DNA from 2 places in the Citricoccus sp. genome. Region 1 is predicted to be linked to the other one. Evidence: predicted binding sites of a transcription regulator. Region 1 holds the regulator's gene; the other holds the start of a gene.
The links. Region 1 encodes LexA, which represses DNA repair genes until DNA is damaged. Its sites were predicted from a motif close to TCGAACANNTGTTCGA; they were not measured.

Region 1 (7,627 bases):
GCCTCGGCCAGGACCTCCCGCAGGGCGGTGAGGAACGCCGTGGTCTCCGCCTCGGTCCCGGCGGTGACACGCAGGTGGTGCGGGATCCCGACGTCGCGCACCAGGACCCCGTGCTCGAGCAGGCCCTGCCACACCGCGTGGGAATCGGCCAGTCCGCCGAAGAACACGAAGTTGGAGTCCGAGACGGCCGGGGCCAGACCGAGATCGCGCAGCCCCTCCACGATCCGGTCGCGCTGGGCCTTGATGTCCTCGACGTTCTCGAGCAGGACGTCGTAGTGCTGCAGGGCGGCGTTGGCCGTGGCCTGGGAGACCGCGGAGAGGTGGTAGGGCAGGCGCACCAGGCGCAGGGCGTCGGTGACCTCCGGTGCGGCGGCGAGATAGCCCAGGCGGGCGCCGGCCAGCGCGAAGGCCTTCGACATGGTCCGGGAGACCACCAGGCGCGGCCGGCCCGGCAACAGGGTGAGCGCGGAGCGCGTGCCGGCGAGGGCGAACTCGGCATAGGCCTCGTCCACGACCACCATGCCCCCGTAGGCCTCGGTGGCGTCATAGACGGCCTGCACCACGTCCAGCCCCAGGGCGGTGCCGGTCGGGTTGTTCGGGGAGCACAACAGGACCACGTCCGGCCGGTGCTCGGCGACCTGGGCCGCCGCGGAGGCGGCCGTCAGGGAGAAGTCCTCCCCGCGGACACCGGCCACGTACCGGGTGTCCGTGCCGGCGGCCAGCAGCGGGTACATCGAGTAGGTGGGCGGGAAGCTCATCACGGTGCGCCCGGGCCCACCGAAGGCCTGCAGCAGTTGCTGCAGGATCTCGTTGGAACCGTTCGCGGCCCACAGGTTCGCCGCGGACAACCCGTGCCCCAGGTACTCCGCCAGGCGCTTGCGCAGTTCGGTGAACTCACGGTCCGGGTAGCGGTTGAGCGTCACGGCGGCAGCGGCCACCGACTCCGCGATGGCGGCGACCACCTCGTCCGGGACCGGATGGGTGTTCTCATTCGTGTTCAGCGCCACCGCCACGTCCAGCTGGGGCGCACCGTAGGGGCTCAGGCCCCGCAGGTTCTCACGCAACGGCAGGGCGGCCAGGGCCTCCGGATTCGAGATCGCATCCTCATCACTCACCCGAGACAGCCTAGGCGCTCAGTCAGTCCCCCGAGCCCCGGTGACGTCCGTGCATGGCACGCCACGGTCCCCCCTCTGACGCGGCTCGAACCGGGCGACGGGCCGGCCGAGGCCGCGGACGTTCCGGTGGTGCCCGCGTCAGCCCCGGGGGACGAAGAGGACCTGCCCCGGCTGCAGCTCGGAACCGGTCAGGTCATTGAGCTCGCCGATCCGCAGGATGGTCTGATTGCGCGGAGCGTCCGGGGCCACCTGGCCGGCCACGGACCACAGGGTGTCACCGTAGTCCACGGTGACGGACTCGACCGGGGCGACCACGGGGCGCTCCGGCGATGCTGCGGCCGGGGCCACGGCATGGGCGCCCAGGAACACGGCGGCCGCGGCCGCCAGCGCGGCCACGACGAGGATCGGGAGTCCGACGAAGAGGAAACGGCCACGACGGTTCAGGTGGAATCCGGCCGAGCCGGCGGTGCGGGTCACGACCGATGCTGCAGTGCTCATGCTCTTCAACCTCTCCGCCCGGGGCGACCGGGCTGTTCGAACGTGTGTTCTATCCGTTCGCCCTCTTGTCTAGCACGTCTGTTCGAAACACGCCAAACATTATTCGAACATATCTTTGAATCCGCCCTGCCCCTCCGGTAGCCTCTGAGGCACGTGATGGCCCGTCAACTCCCCGCGGGCCGACCATGAGACATCTCAACCGGCACCACGGACACGCTAAGAACGGATCTTCGAATGGCCTCCCGGACTCCCCGACCCGAACCGGACTCCCAGCCCGCCCCTGCCGCCCGGACGCTGACCGCGCGCCAGCGGGTCATCCTGGGGTCGATCCGCTCGGCCATCGCGCAGCACGGGTACCCGCCGTCGATGCGGGAGATCGGTGACGCCGCCGGACTGGCCTCGCTGTCCTCGGTGACCCATCAGCTGGGTCAACTGGAGAAGTGGGGGTACATCCGCAAGGATCCGGGACGGCCCCGCGCCATGGAGGTCCTGCTGGACGAGGACGGACAGCCCGTGTCGACGGCCGCGGCCGGCGCCCCGGACACCGCCGACCGCCCGGCTCCGGTCACGGCCCTGCACACCGGTGCGGTGGAGGGCACCTCCGTCCCGGTCCCGCTCGTCGGTCGCATCGCCGCCGGCGGGCCGATCCTGGCCGACCAGCAGGTCGAGGACGTCATGACGCTCCCCCGCCAGCTCACCGGCGAGGGAGAGCTGTTCATGCTCAAGGTCTCCGGTGACTCGATGGTCGATGCCGCGATCTGCGACGGGGACTGGGTGGTGGTCCGCCAGCAGAACTCGGCCCAGAACGGTGACATCGTGGCGGCCCTGCTGGATGATGAGGCCACCGTCAAGACGTTCCGGCAGCGCGACGGGCACACGTGGCTGCTGCCGCAGAATTCGGCCTATGAGCCGATCCTCGGAGACGAGGCGACGGTCATGGGCAAGGTGGTCACGGTCCTGCGGGCCCTCTGACCGGGACACTGATGCGGAGCGCGGCGATGAACCACCGTCCCTTCCCGAGAGGCGTCCGGGTGGCGGACGCCGAGCGCTTCGTCTACACCCGGGGACGGCTCCTGGAGCGTCGTCGCCTGGACCTGCTGTTGCACGGGGGCGGTCCCGAGGGCGTCCTGGCGGCGCTGGGCGCGTATCGCAACCCCGACGGCGGATTCGGTCACGGCCTGGAGCCCGATGTCCGCTCCCCGGTGAGCGAGCCCCTCGCCACCCTCACCGCCCTCGACCTGCTGGCCGGGTGGGACCTGGCCGACCATCCCTGGTTCCGCAGCGCGCTCGAGTGGGCTGCCTCGGCGTCCGGGCTCGACGGTTCGCTGCCCTTCGTCACCGAGCCCTCCCTGGCCTGGCCGCACGCGCCCTGGGTACAGCTGTGGCCCGGAGGATCACACCTCACCTTCGGCTTCGCGGCCGCCGCCCTCCGGACCGGCTTCGTCGGCGGGTGGGCCGAGGCGGCCACGGAGTGGTGCCGCTCCCAGCTGCGGGAGGGTGGGCTGTCGGCCTACGCCGTCAAGTACGCCCTGCGCTTCCTGGCCGCGGACCGGGGTCCCCGCACCGAGGGTCCTGCCGAGACCGCGGCGATCGAGACATGGCGCTCCCGCCTGGACCGCGACGGTGCGCTGCCGGTGGAAGGCGGGGCCGAGGGCGAACGACTGCACCCCTGGGACCTGGCCGCCGACCCGTGGTCGGCCCCGGTGATCGAGCCGGGGGCCGCGACCCCCGCGCGCCTGCTCTTCACCGACAGGCAGCTCCGGGCAGACGTCGACCGGGTCGTCATGGGCCAGCAGTCCGATGGGGGCTGGCACGTCGACTGGGCCGCGTGGTGCCCGGGCCAGGGCCTGGACTGGCGGGGCATCCGAACGGTCGAGGTGCTGGAGCTGCTCTCGGCCGTCGACCGCTCGTGATCCCTAGGCCGGGTCGCGCAGGCGTTCCAGCACGCCCCGCACCACAGCCGGGTCGGTGGTCGGCCAGAAGTCCGGCAGGGTGGACCGCAAGAACCCTCCGTAGCGTTCGGTGGCCAGCCGGGGGTCCAGCACCGCCACGACGCCACGGTCCGTGGTGGTCCTGATCAGCCGGCCGGCGCCCTGGGCCAGCCTCACGGCGGCGTGGGCGGCCGAGACGGCCATGAACCCGTTGCCGCCGTGACGGCTGACCTCCCGGGTGCGTGCGGTCCCCAGCGGGTCGTCCGGACGGGGGAACGGGATGCGGTCGATCACCACCAGACGGCAGGCCGATCCGGGCACGTCCACGCCCTGCCACAGGCTCATGGTCCCGAACAGGCAGGTGTCCGGTTCGGAGGCGAACTGGCGGACGAGGGCCGAGAGGGTGGCGTCGCCCTGGCAGAGGATCTGGGGCGCCGCCCCCAGCCTGCTGCGCATCTCCGCGGCGGCGTCCTCGGCCGCGCGCCTCGAGGAGAACAGGCACAGTGCCCCTCCCCCGGAGGCGCGCAGCAGGGACTCGAGCTCGTCGTAGGCGTCCGGGGAGGAGGTCCGGCCGGGCCGGGGCAGGTGCCGGGCCACGTAGAGCACGCCCTGGCGCGGGTAGTCGAAGGGGCTGCCCACGTCCACCCCGGTCCATCGCGGAGCGCCCGGCCCGAGCAGGCCGAGCGAGCCCGCCACGGGGTCGAAGGACTCCCCCACCGTCAAGGTCGCGGAGGTCAGTACCGTGGTCGCCTGGCCGAACAACCCCTCCCGGAGCCGGCCGGCCACCGACAACGGGGCGACGCACACCACCGGCGCGGCGGTCTCGTCACCCGGGACCCATCCGGTCCCCGGCTCGAAGCGGCCCGGACGGGAGGCCCACAGCACCTCGGGGTAGTCCGCGTCCGGGACGGCGTCGAGCATCCTCTCGGCCACCTCGAGGACCTCCTGGAGCCGTGAGCGTGCCATCTGCCGGCCACCGTCGGCCGCCTCGGCGGAACCGCCTGCCCCACCGGGCCCCTTGGAGTCGCTGAGCCCCTGCCGCGCCGCGTCCCGGACCGCCCGCAGGGCGTTCTGCTGGACCTCGTCCGGCCCGCGCGGGATGAGTCCCGTGGGAGTGGCGGCGAACGCCGCGTCCAGCCCGACGCCGGCCTGCATCAGGTCCTCGACCGCGATCGCCGTGTGCTTGCGTGCCGCGGAACCGGCCGCCTGGACGATGGCTCCGGACAGTTGTCCGGTCACCGCCCCCGTGACCCGGTCCTGCAGCTCGTGGGCCTCGTCCACGATCACCGCGTCGAACTCCGGCAGGACGGCCAGGCCCTCGAAGGCACTGATGGCCAGCAACGCGTGGTTGGTCACCACCACGTCGGCCTCGGCCGCATCGGCCCGCGCCCGTTCCGAGAAGCACTCCTCGGCCATCGGGCAGCGCTGGGCGCCGATGCAGTCGACCGCCGAGACCGAGACCTGGCGCCAGGCCCGGTCACTCACCCCGGGCTCGAGGTCGTCCCGGTCCCCGGACTCGGTCTCCTCGGCCCAGTCGCGCAGCCGCTTGACCTCCCGGCCCAGCGGGCTGGTCGGTCCCGCGTCACCGGTGACCATCGCCTCACCGTCGTCGGCCAGGCCGAACAGGGCCTGCCCGTCCTCCTCGGGGAAGCCCCCGTCGATCTTGTGCCGGCACAGGTAGTTGGAGCGGCCCTTGACGAGTGCCACGGTCATCTCCCGGGGCAACTCGTCCTGCAGGGCCTCCAGCAACCGCGGGGCGTCCCGGCGCATGATCTGCGCCTGCAGGGCCAGGGTGGCGGTGGCGACCACGACCGGGGCCTCGGCGTCCACCGCGTGCTGCAGTGCCGGCACCAGGTAGGCCAGCGACTTCCCGGTGCCGGTGCCGGCCTGTACGAGCAGGTGGGTCCCGGACTCCAGGGAGCGGGCCACCTCCACGACCATGCGGCGCTGGCCCTCGCGGTGCTGTCCGCCCGTCGCCTCGACGGCCGCGTCCAGCCACTGCAGGGCCTGCCGCTCGGCCTCGGTCCGGGCGAGCACGTCCTGATCCGGAGCGGTGTGCTGTGCCGTGTCCGTCATGCCCCGGCCGGTTCCGGCCGGTCGACGGAGAAACGCCGCAGGTCATCGGCGAGGTCCTCGCGGACCAGCACCCGCAGCCGGGTGCCTCCCGACTCATAGGTCTCGGAGATGATGTCCGCATCCGGGGAGTGCAACCGGGAGACCACGTCCCCGTCCGTGAACGGGATGAGCAGGTCCAGGGCCACGTCCGGACGCGGGATGGCGTCCGCGATGGCCCGCTCGAGCTCGGCGATGCCCTCACCGGTACGTGCGGACACCACCACCGAGCGGGGTTCGCGCTGGCGCAGCCGGGCGATCGCCACCGGGTCCGCGGCGTCGGCCTTGTTCAGCACGATGATCTCGGGGATCCGGCGCGCGTCCACCTCGGCCAGCACGGTGCGGACCGCGGCGATCTGGCCCTCCGGGTCCGGGTGCGAGGCGTCCACGACGTGCAGGATCACGTCCGCGTCCGCGACCTCCTCGAGGGTCGAGCGGAACGCCTCGACCAACTGGGTGGGCAGGGACCGCACGAACCCGACCGTGTCCGAGAGCGTGTAGCCGATCCCGTCCGGGGTGACCGCCTTGCGCACGGTGGGGTCCAGGGTGGCGAACAGGGCGTTCTCCACCAGTACCCCGGCATGGGTCAACCGGTTCAGCAGTGAGGACTTGCCGGCGTTCGTGTATCCGGCGATCGCCACGGACGGCACCCTGTTGCGGCGGCGGTTGGCCCGCTTGGTCTCGCGGGCGGGCTTCATGGCCGCGATCTCCCGGCGCAGCTTGGCCATCCGGGTCCGGATCCGCCGGCGGTCCAGCTCGATCTTCGTCTCACCGGGACCGCGGGAGCCGATGCCCTCGCCGGCGGCCGCCCGGCCACCGGCCTGACGGGACATGGACTCACCCCAGCCGCGCAGTCGCGGCAGCAGGTACTCGAGCTGGGCCAGCTCCACCTGGGCCCGGCCCTCACGGGACTTGGCGTGCTGGGCGAAGATGTCCAGGATCAGGGCGGTGCGGTCGATGACCTTCACCCGGACCACGTCCTCGAGCGCACGCCGCTGGGAGGGCGCCAGCTCCGAGTCCACGACCACGGTGTCCGCGCCGGTCATCGCGACGATGTCCCGCAGTTCCTCGGCCTTGCCCTTACCGAGGAAGGTGGCCGGATCGGGGGTGTGGCGGCGCTGGATGAGGCCGTCGAGCACCTCGGAGCCCGCGGTCTCGGCGAGCGCCGCCAGCTCGCGCAGGGAATTCTCGGCGTCCGCGGCGGTGCCCTCGGACCAGAGCCCGGCCAGCACGACGCGCTCGAGGCGCAACTGCCGGTACTCGACCTCGGACATGTCCTCGAGCTCGGTGGAGAGCCCGGTGACCCGGCGCAGGGCCTGGCGCTCGGCGAGGTCGAACTGCTCACCGTCGGCCTCGGTGTGCCCGTCGTCGCCGTCGGACAGGGCCAGGGCACGGCCCTCGGTGGGCCTGACGCCGTGCTCGACGGAGGCACTGGCCGCATCGGCGGCCAGGATACGTTCGATCACGTCCTGGATCTGGGTCTCGTCCGGCTGGTCGTTCCCGTGCTGGGGGTTCTCGGTCATGGTCTCCTTGGAAGATGCGTGGTATCTAGGGTAGTCGCTCGGACGGACGCCCGAAGGGTCTGGCGTGCCGCTGGGGATGGGGTTGTTCGGGGCCATGGGTGGACCTCCCGGGGAATCGGCCGTCGGCCGCGGCGCTGCGCGGGGCCGAGCGGGTGCACGTCGAACGACGCCGATTCCGCGGCGGGGCGTTCGGGACGGTGCTGGATGGGTGGGTTGCCATCACGGAGCGATCCTCGACCCGTCAGCGCGGGGAGTCATCGGTCCGGAGCCGTGAGCAGTCGCTCACGCCAGCTCAGCGCAGGAAAATCCACATGCCGTCCAGTATATGGCCCCTGTCAAGTAACATCGGGCGGTGATGGACTCCGCACACTACTTCTCCGCCGACCCCGCCACGCCCGAGCGTCGACGCCGGATCACGCTCACCCTGGCCGGCCGGGAGGTCGCGGTG
Region 2 (7,627 bases), on a different contig from region 1:
ACGGTCCGAGGCGCCACGCCCCCCTGCCTGGCGGTAGACCGCGGCCACCCGCTGCCCGACCGTGACGGCCGAGGCCGCGGCGAGCAGGACGAGAGCCCCGGTCAGGACCCAGGGCTCCAGGTCGAGGCCCGTCAGCCCCGCGAAGACCAGGGTGACCACGAGGCGCTCGGCGCGTTCGGCGATCCCCGTGTTCGCGTCGAACCCCAGCGACTCGGCCTTGGCCCGGACGTAGGAGACCAGCTGGCCGAGGATCAGGCACGCCGCCGCGGCGGTGCCGGCCGGCGCGAGGTCGCCCGGTCCGAAGAACCAGAGCATCAGGCCCAGGAACACCGCGGCGTCCTGCACGCGGTCCAGCGTCGAGTCGAGGAAGCTCCCCCAGGCCCCCGGGCTTCCGGCCAGCCGGGCCATCACGCCGTCCAGGACGTCCGAGAAGATGAACAGGGTGATCACGACCGTGCCCCAGAACAGCTCCCCGGCCGGGTACAGCACCAGGGCACCGAGGACCACGCCCAGGGTGCCGGCGATCGTGACGGCGTCCGCCGTGACCCCGCGGTCCAGCAGGAACCTCGCCAGCGGCGTGAGGATCCGCGTGAACAGCGTCCTGGCGTGGCGGTTCAGCATCAGGTACCGGACCCGCCGGCGGTCGCCGCCTGCCGCGCGTCGAAGGCGGCCTCGGCCTCCGCCCAGGCCTCGGCCACGACGGTCCGCACGGTGTCCAGGGTGATGGTGATGTTCTTAGTCTGGGCGATGATCGGCAGGAAATTCCCGTCACCGCCCCACCGGGGCACCACGTGCTGGTGCAGGTGCGCGGCGATGCCCGCGCCACCGGCCTTGCCCTGGTTCATGCCCAGGTTGAACCCGGTGGCACCCGAGGTCTCCCGCAGGGCGGTCATGGCGATCTGCGCCAGCCGGGCCAGCTCCGCCGTCTCCTCCACCGTCAGGTCGGTGTAGTCCGGCACGTGGCGGTAGGGACAGATCAGCAGGTGCCCGGCGTTGTACGGGTACAGGTTGCACAACACGTAGGCCGTGGTCCCGCGCGCGACGATGAGGGACTCCTCGTCCGACCGCGTCGGCGCCGCGCAGAACGGACACGTCGACTCGTCGCGGACCTGGTCCTGTCCCCCGCGGACGTAGGCCAGGCGGTGGGGGTTCCACAGTCGCTGGAAGCCGTCCGGCGTCCCGGCGAGCTGGAAGTCGTCGGTGCGCGGGCCGCCGTCGGGCCCGGCCTCCCGCTCCGGCACCGGCTCTCCCTGCTGCCCCGGCTGGGACGTCACTGGATCTCCCGGTTCCTCACGGCGCTCACGATGCGCTCGACGGCCTCGGCCACGGGCACGCCGTTGTCCTGGCTGCCGTCCCGGAAGCGGAAGGACACGGCCCCGGCCTCCGCGTCCTCGCCGCCGGCGATGAGCACGAAGGGCACCTTCTCCTTGGAGGCGGTGCGGATCTTCTTCGGGAACCGGTCCGAGCCGTCGTCGAGGCGGGCGCGGATGCCCTGGGCCCTGAGCGTGGCGACGACCTCCGCGAGGTAGTCGTTGAAGGCCTCGGCCACGGGGATGGCCACGACCTGCTCCGGGGCCAGCCACGCCGGGAAGGCACCGGCGTAGTGCTCGGTGAGCACGCCGAGGAAGCGCTCGATGGAGCCGAACAGCGCGCGGTGGATCATCACCGGGCGCTGGCGGGTGCCGTCGGCGGCCTGGTACTCGAGGTCGAAACGCTCGGGCAGGTTGAAGTCGAGCTGGATCGTGGACATCTGCCAGGTGCGCCCGATCGCGTCCTTGGCCTGGACCGAGATCTTCGGGCCGTAGAAGGCGGCGCCACCCGGATCCGGAACGAGGTCCAGCCCGGAGGCGGTGGCGACCTCCTCGAGGGTGCGGGTGGCCTCCTCCCACGCCTCGTCGTCACCGACGAACTTCTCCGGGTCCTTGGTGGACAGTTCCAGGTAGAAGTCGTTCAGGCCGTAGTCCTTGAGCAGGTCCAGCACGAAGGTGAGCGTGGTGGCCAGCTCCTCCTTCATCTGCTCCCGGGTGCAGTAGATGTGGGCGTCGTCCTGGGTCATGCCGCGCACGCGGGTCAGGCCGTGCACCACTCCGGACTTCTCGTACCGGTAGACCGCGCCGAACTCGAACATCCGCAGGGGCAGCTCACGGTAGGACCGGCCGCGCGAGGCGAAGATCAGGTTGTGCATCGGGCAGTTCATCGGCTTGAGGTAGTAGTTCTGCCCCTGCTTGCTGATCTCGCCGGTGACCGGGTCACGCTGCTCGTCGATGTGCATGGGCGGGAACATGCCGTCCGCGTACCAGTCCAGGTGCCCGGAGACCTCGTAGAGGTGCTGCTTGGTGATGTGCGGGGTGTAGACGAACTCGTAACCGGCCTCCGTGTGCCGGCGGCGGGAGTAGTCCTCCATCTCCTTGCGGATGATGCCGCCGCGGGGGTGGAAGACGGGCAGACCGGAGCCGAGCTCGTCCGGGAACGAGAACAGGTCCATCTCGGCGCCCAGCTTGCGGTGGTCACGCCGCTCGGCCTCCGCGAGGCGCTCCTGGTAGGCCTTGAGGTCGTCCTTGGTGGGCCAGGCGGTGCCGTAGATCCGCTGCAGCTGCTTGTTCTTCTCGTTGCCGAGCCAGTAGGCCGCGGCAGAACGGGTCAGGGCGAAGGCATTGGAGATCAGCTTGGTGTTGGGCAGGTGCGGGCCACGGCAGAGGTCGCACCACACGGTCTCGCCGGACTTGCGGTCCACGTTGTCGTAGATGGTGATCTCGCCGGCGCCGACCTCGATGTTGGCCCCCTCGCCGACGGCGTCCGCTTGGTCCTGCTTGCCGAGCAGTTCCAGCTTGTAGGGTTCCGCGGCCATGGCCTCGCGGGCCTCGTCCTCGTTCACGACGCGGCGGGCGAAGGACTGGTTCGAGTTGATGATCTTCTGCATCAGCTTCTCGATGGCCTTGAGGTCCTCGGGGGTGAACGGGTCCTCGACGTCGAAGTCGAAGTAGAAGCCGTCCGTGATGTACGGCCCGATGCCCAGCTTGGCGCCCGGACGCAGCTGCTGCACGGCCTGGGCCATCACGTGGGCGGCGGAGTGGCGCAGGACGTTCAGGCCGTCCTGTTCGGAGATGTCGACGCCGACGACGTCGGCCCCGGCCGGGATCTGGCGGCTCAGGTCCTGCAGCTCACCGTTCACCCGCATCACGACGGTGGTCTTCTCGTCGGCGAACAGCTCCGTGCCGGTGGATCCCAGGGCCACCTCCCGCTGTTCGGCGTTGACGGTGATGGTTATCTGCTCGCTCTGCAGCGCCTCGGACACGGGCCATTCCTCCTTGGTTGGGGCTTCACAGCTGGTGGCATACGGGGGCCACCGCCAGCCACGGGCCATTCTAGGGCAGGGCCGCAGGTCGGGCGGCCAGTCCGCGGCACCCGCCTGATCGTCCGCGAGCGCCTGATCCCCTGTTCTCGCCTCATCCCCATCCGGGCCACCCGGGGCAATCACCTCGGAGTCCCCCTCCGGGAGTGGTCCCCTCAACAGTTGTCCTCGGCCAGTCCAGACGCATCATGGATCTCCTGGTGGCGGAGTGCCGTCCAGCATGCCAGGCCTCGACGTCAGGTTCGGATCCCGAGCAGATCCTCGGCAGCCGCCTCGGGGCGCCAGTAGGTGTTGCGGCGGGGGCGCTGGGAAGGATCCCGGTATGCGGCGGGAATTAACCAGGGAACGCCATGGCGCATCGAGATCGTCCATGCTCCCGCGTGCACCGCGTGATGATGGTGCGAGCACAACAGCACACCGTTGTCCACGGAGGTTGGCCCGCCGTGTTCCCAGTGCTCGACGTGGTGGGCCTCGCACCACGGCGCCGGAATGGTGCAGCCCGGCGCGGTACAGCCACCGTCCCGGGCCGTGATCGCACGGCGCAGCTTCCTGGTGAACAGTCTCCGGGACCGGCCCAGGTCGAGGACCTCACCCTCACCTCCCAGGACGACGGGGATCAGTTCAGCGTCACACGCCCAAGCGCGAATGGTGGTGGGGCTGATCTCGCCGACGTAGGCCGCCGAACTGAACCGGCTCCCACGCTCTCCCGATCCATCGTCCCTGAACGAGGCATTGGCGCTTTCCGGACTCATGCCACTCCGGGGCTCCGCTTCCAGACTGGAGTCGCAGCAGGGCTCCGGGCAGGCCTCTGGAGCGGACCCGCTCGATGATCGTCGAGCCGGGAGCTCCGACGGCGGCCGGAAGGTGTGGTCCAACAACGTCTGGTAGTCGATCGTCACGAGTACTTGTGGCCGGGCTCCCCCACCACCGTCGGGAGCGTCGGTTCCGGCGGTGAGGGCGAGGGCACCCGTCAGTGCGCTGATCATTCCGTCCAGTTCTTGTTGGCTCCGGGTCCGTTCGTCCAGGTCATCGGGGTCACTGACCGGAGTGTTCCAACCCGCGGGCTCGCCGGCCGCCGCGGCGGCGTACCGTGCGGCGCGCTCTGTCTCTGCCTGGGCCTCGAGCTCCCTTGCCGCCCGTAGCTGCTGCGCCCACAGGATGCCGGGGTCCGAGAACACGTCGGCCCCGTCCATGCCATCAGGATCACGGACGCCGCCGGTTACACGGTCACCATCGAGCGTTGCCTCCAGGTCGGCCTCGATGTCGACGTCGACGACCGTATCGACACCGCTGTTCGCACTGGAACTTTTGCCTGCACGAGAGGTGTTCGTGGGTCCCGTGGTGCAGGCCTGCCGAGCCGGACTCGCGGACTCCGCCGTTGGAATGGAGTCGCCGGCGGGAGTGGAAGCGGCGGTTGGTATGGAGTCAGTCGGGGTGGAAGCGGCACCGGCGGGGTTGGACGGCGCGGAACTCTGCGCTCGGGTGTTCGAGGCGGCTGAGACGAGGGTCTTGAGGACTTCGTGCTGGCCATCGGTGGCCACTAAGGACCAGCGATGCAAACCCGTCCGCCGGCCCCGGTAGAACAGCCCCTGCTCAGCCCGCCGCCGGCTCTCGGTGGGCTCGGCCCCGTCCGGGTTCACGAGCGCGTCGAAACGGATCCGCCAGTGCGCGCAGACCGTGCCCAGTGCGTCCGGGTCGAGGACTCGGGCAGAGCTCACCAGAGACCGTTCCCCCTCGACGAGCAGCTGGTCCACGTCCGCAGGGGCCACCTTCGCGTCCGTCGACTCCGCCCGGGCGCCAGCCAGGGTGGATGCGATCACGTCCACGGCGGCCGGGTCCAGGTCTGCTTCCGAGGCGGCTCGCGACAGGATCGGCAACCGGGGAGGCATTGCCTGAGTGCGATCGAGGGTCGGGGTGGACAGGACGTACCGGGATCGCTCGATCCGGGACCTGGCGTGCCGACGGGAGATGCGCAGGTGCTCCCTCAGGTAGTCCACGGCATCGCGATAGGCGGACTTGCCTTCGGGAATGCCGAGGATCTCCTTCCGGCTCGCGTGCTCGTCGAACAGCCTGTCCGTGTGACCGGCCAGCGCGGTCCGCGCCGAATCGACGACCCGGCCCAGCTCTTCCACGGACGTGTGGAGTTCGGGGAACGTTCCCCGGGGCGGCGGGACCTCGACCGGAGTCTGCGCCATGGCGTCCTCGAAGCTGATGTCCTCCACGACATCCGCATGCAGTCCCCACTCATCGGCCGGATGCAGTCGGTCGTTGGAGGGGAAGTGCGGTAAGCGCTCCACGAGCATCGGGTCGCCGATTCTGCCGGCCAGCTCGCCCACCAAGGCCCGGGCTGCATCGAGGAGATCGGGAAGACTCCAGTCCGACAATTCGTCCGGGATCCGCCCGCCCATGGTCTCCTCCTTCCCGTTCATCGTTACCGCTGATCCTTCACGGCCGTTGCTCCCCTTCACGGTCGCTGCTCCGAGGCCAGCCGATGATCCTTGTCCGGGCGGCAGCCTGGCTCCGGCCCGTATGGCGTCCTCTAGTACATACATTCGACTATGCATCGCGGACGCGGTAAGAGCCTGTCGGTCATGTGTGGATGAGCGGGGCTGACGCGTCGGGTGTGGAGTACGGACGGCCTGCTCCTGAGGCACCGCACCCGGCGCCTAGCCGCACGGTAGCGCCTTCCCTACGCTGGGTGGCCACTGGCGCAACCGCCCGGTAGACCGCGGTACCGAGCCCCACCTCCCCTTCCCACCCCGATTCCGGAGGACACCGTCATGTCCAGCACACGCCATCCACGGCCGCCCCGCGTCCGCGTGCAGAACTTCGCGGTCTCCCGCGAGGGCATCGCGGCCGGGTTCAACCAGACCCTGGAGCGCCCTTTCGGTGACCTTGACCCGGCTCCGCTCATGAGCTGGGCCGGGGCCACCGACAGCTGGCCCAACCGCACGGATCCGGGCGGCAGCCGCGGCCTGGACGACCACATCGTGCGCGACTTCACGCACAACATCGGCGCGGAGATCATGGGGCGCAACAAGTTCGGCCCGATCCGGGGCCCCTGGCCGGACGAGGAGTGGCGGGGCTGGTGGGGTGATGATCCGCCGTTCCGCACCCCGGTCTTCGTCCTGACCCACCATCCCCGGTCGTCGTTCTCGCTCAGCGACACGACGTTCCACTTCCTCGATGCGAGCCCTGAAGAGGCAGTGAAGGTCGCCCTGCAGGCGGCCGGGGGCCAGGACGTCCGGATCGGGGGTGGCGTCACCACCGTCCTGCAGTTCCTGGAGGCGGGCCTCATCGACGACCTGCACGTCGCCGTCGCGCCCGTCGAGTTCGGCGACGGACTGCGCCTGTGGTCCAGCCCCGTGGAGCTGGAGGACCGGTTCCACCACGAGAGCGTCCCGAGCCCCAGCGGCGTGGAACACTACTTCTTCTGGCGCTGACGGAGGACGGTTCACTCCTCCGGCGTCGGCAGCAGCTCCCAGGTCTCCGGGTGCGGGACCGGCACGGGCCGGTGGATGTCCAGCTCGCGCACCCCGGCGCCCTGGATGCCCCTCCCCCGGCGGTCACCGCCGGTCGCCGAGCTCTCCGGCGGGAGCCCGACGGCGCCGCGCACCCTGACCGGCCAGTCGCCGGTGTCGTGGTGGGGGATGTCCCGGGGCGCACCGGCGTCCGGAGCGGACCCGGCACCGGCCGCGACGAGCCGGCGCCGGGCCCCGGGACCCCAGGGGACCGGTTCCCGGGCGCCACCGGACCGGGCGGCGGACCGGTCCCGGCGCAGCCAGGCCCGCCATTGCTCGCGCGTGCTGTCCAGGTAGTCCGGGTCCGGCAGCGCCTCGGGCCGGTGCAGGTCCCAGGCGCGGATGGCCTGCAGGCTGATCGCCTTGGGCCCGGTCCGCCGGGTGGTGCCCTCGATCAGCAGCAACCGGGCCGAGAACAGCATCTCCCCGGTCTCGTGCTGGGCCTCCGTGAAGAACGAGGCGTCCACGCAGCCGGTCCCGTCGTCCACGGAGATGAAGACCACGCGCTTGCCGCTGCGCATCGGCGGGGTCTGGGTGGCCACGCGCACCCCGGCCACCAGCACGCGGGACTGCGAGCGCAGGCTCAGCAGGTCCTCCGCCGCCGTGACCCCGAGGGCGTCCAGGTAGGGCCGGTGCGAGTCCATCAGGTGCGCGGTGGTGTCCATGGCGGTCAGGTCGAGTTCGGTGCGCACCATCTGGTCGCGGCTCGGGGCGGGGAACATCGGCACGATCGCCTCCGTCTCGGTGTCCGGCA

Region 2: a site for LexA is predicted at 5,893-5,908, ahead of PLJ28_RS05805 (HNH endonuclease signature motif containing protein). Genes of this name have one in related genera too.

What each region holds. Positions count from the first base shown of each region.
Region 1 is NZ_DAOMPX010000012.1:55,121-62,747, reverse strand. Features, by position in the region: gene PLJ28_RS06130 (histidinol-phosphate transaminase) at 1-1,115, opposite strand, end outside; gene PLJ28_RS06125 (LysM peptidoglycan-binding domain-containing protein) at 1,254-1,613, opposite strand; gene lexA (transcriptional repressor LexA) at 1,848-2,585, shown strand; gene PLJ28_RS06115 (hypothetical protein) at 2,612-3,526, shown strand; gene PLJ28_RS06110 (ATP-dependent DNA helicase) at 3,530-5,620, opposite strand; gene hflX (GTPase HflX) at 5,617-7,179, opposite strand; gene PLJ28_RS06100 (class I SAM-dependent methyltransferase) at 7,535-7,627, shown strand, end outside.
Region 2 is NZ_DAOMPX010000011.1:63,859-71,485, reverse strand. Features, by position in the region: gene pgsA (phosphatidylinositol phosphate synthase) at 1-621, opposite strand, end outside; gene PLJ28_RS05815 (HIT family protein) at 621-1,241, opposite strand; gene thrS (threonine--tRNA ligase) at 1,271-3,283, opposite strand; gene PLJ28_RS05805 (HNH endonuclease signature motif containing protein) at 3,589-5,781, opposite strand; gene PLJ28_RS05800 (dihydrofolate reductase family protein) at 6,133-6,795, shown strand; gene PLJ28_RS05795 (DNA polymerase III subunit alpha) at 6,807-7,627, opposite strand, start outside.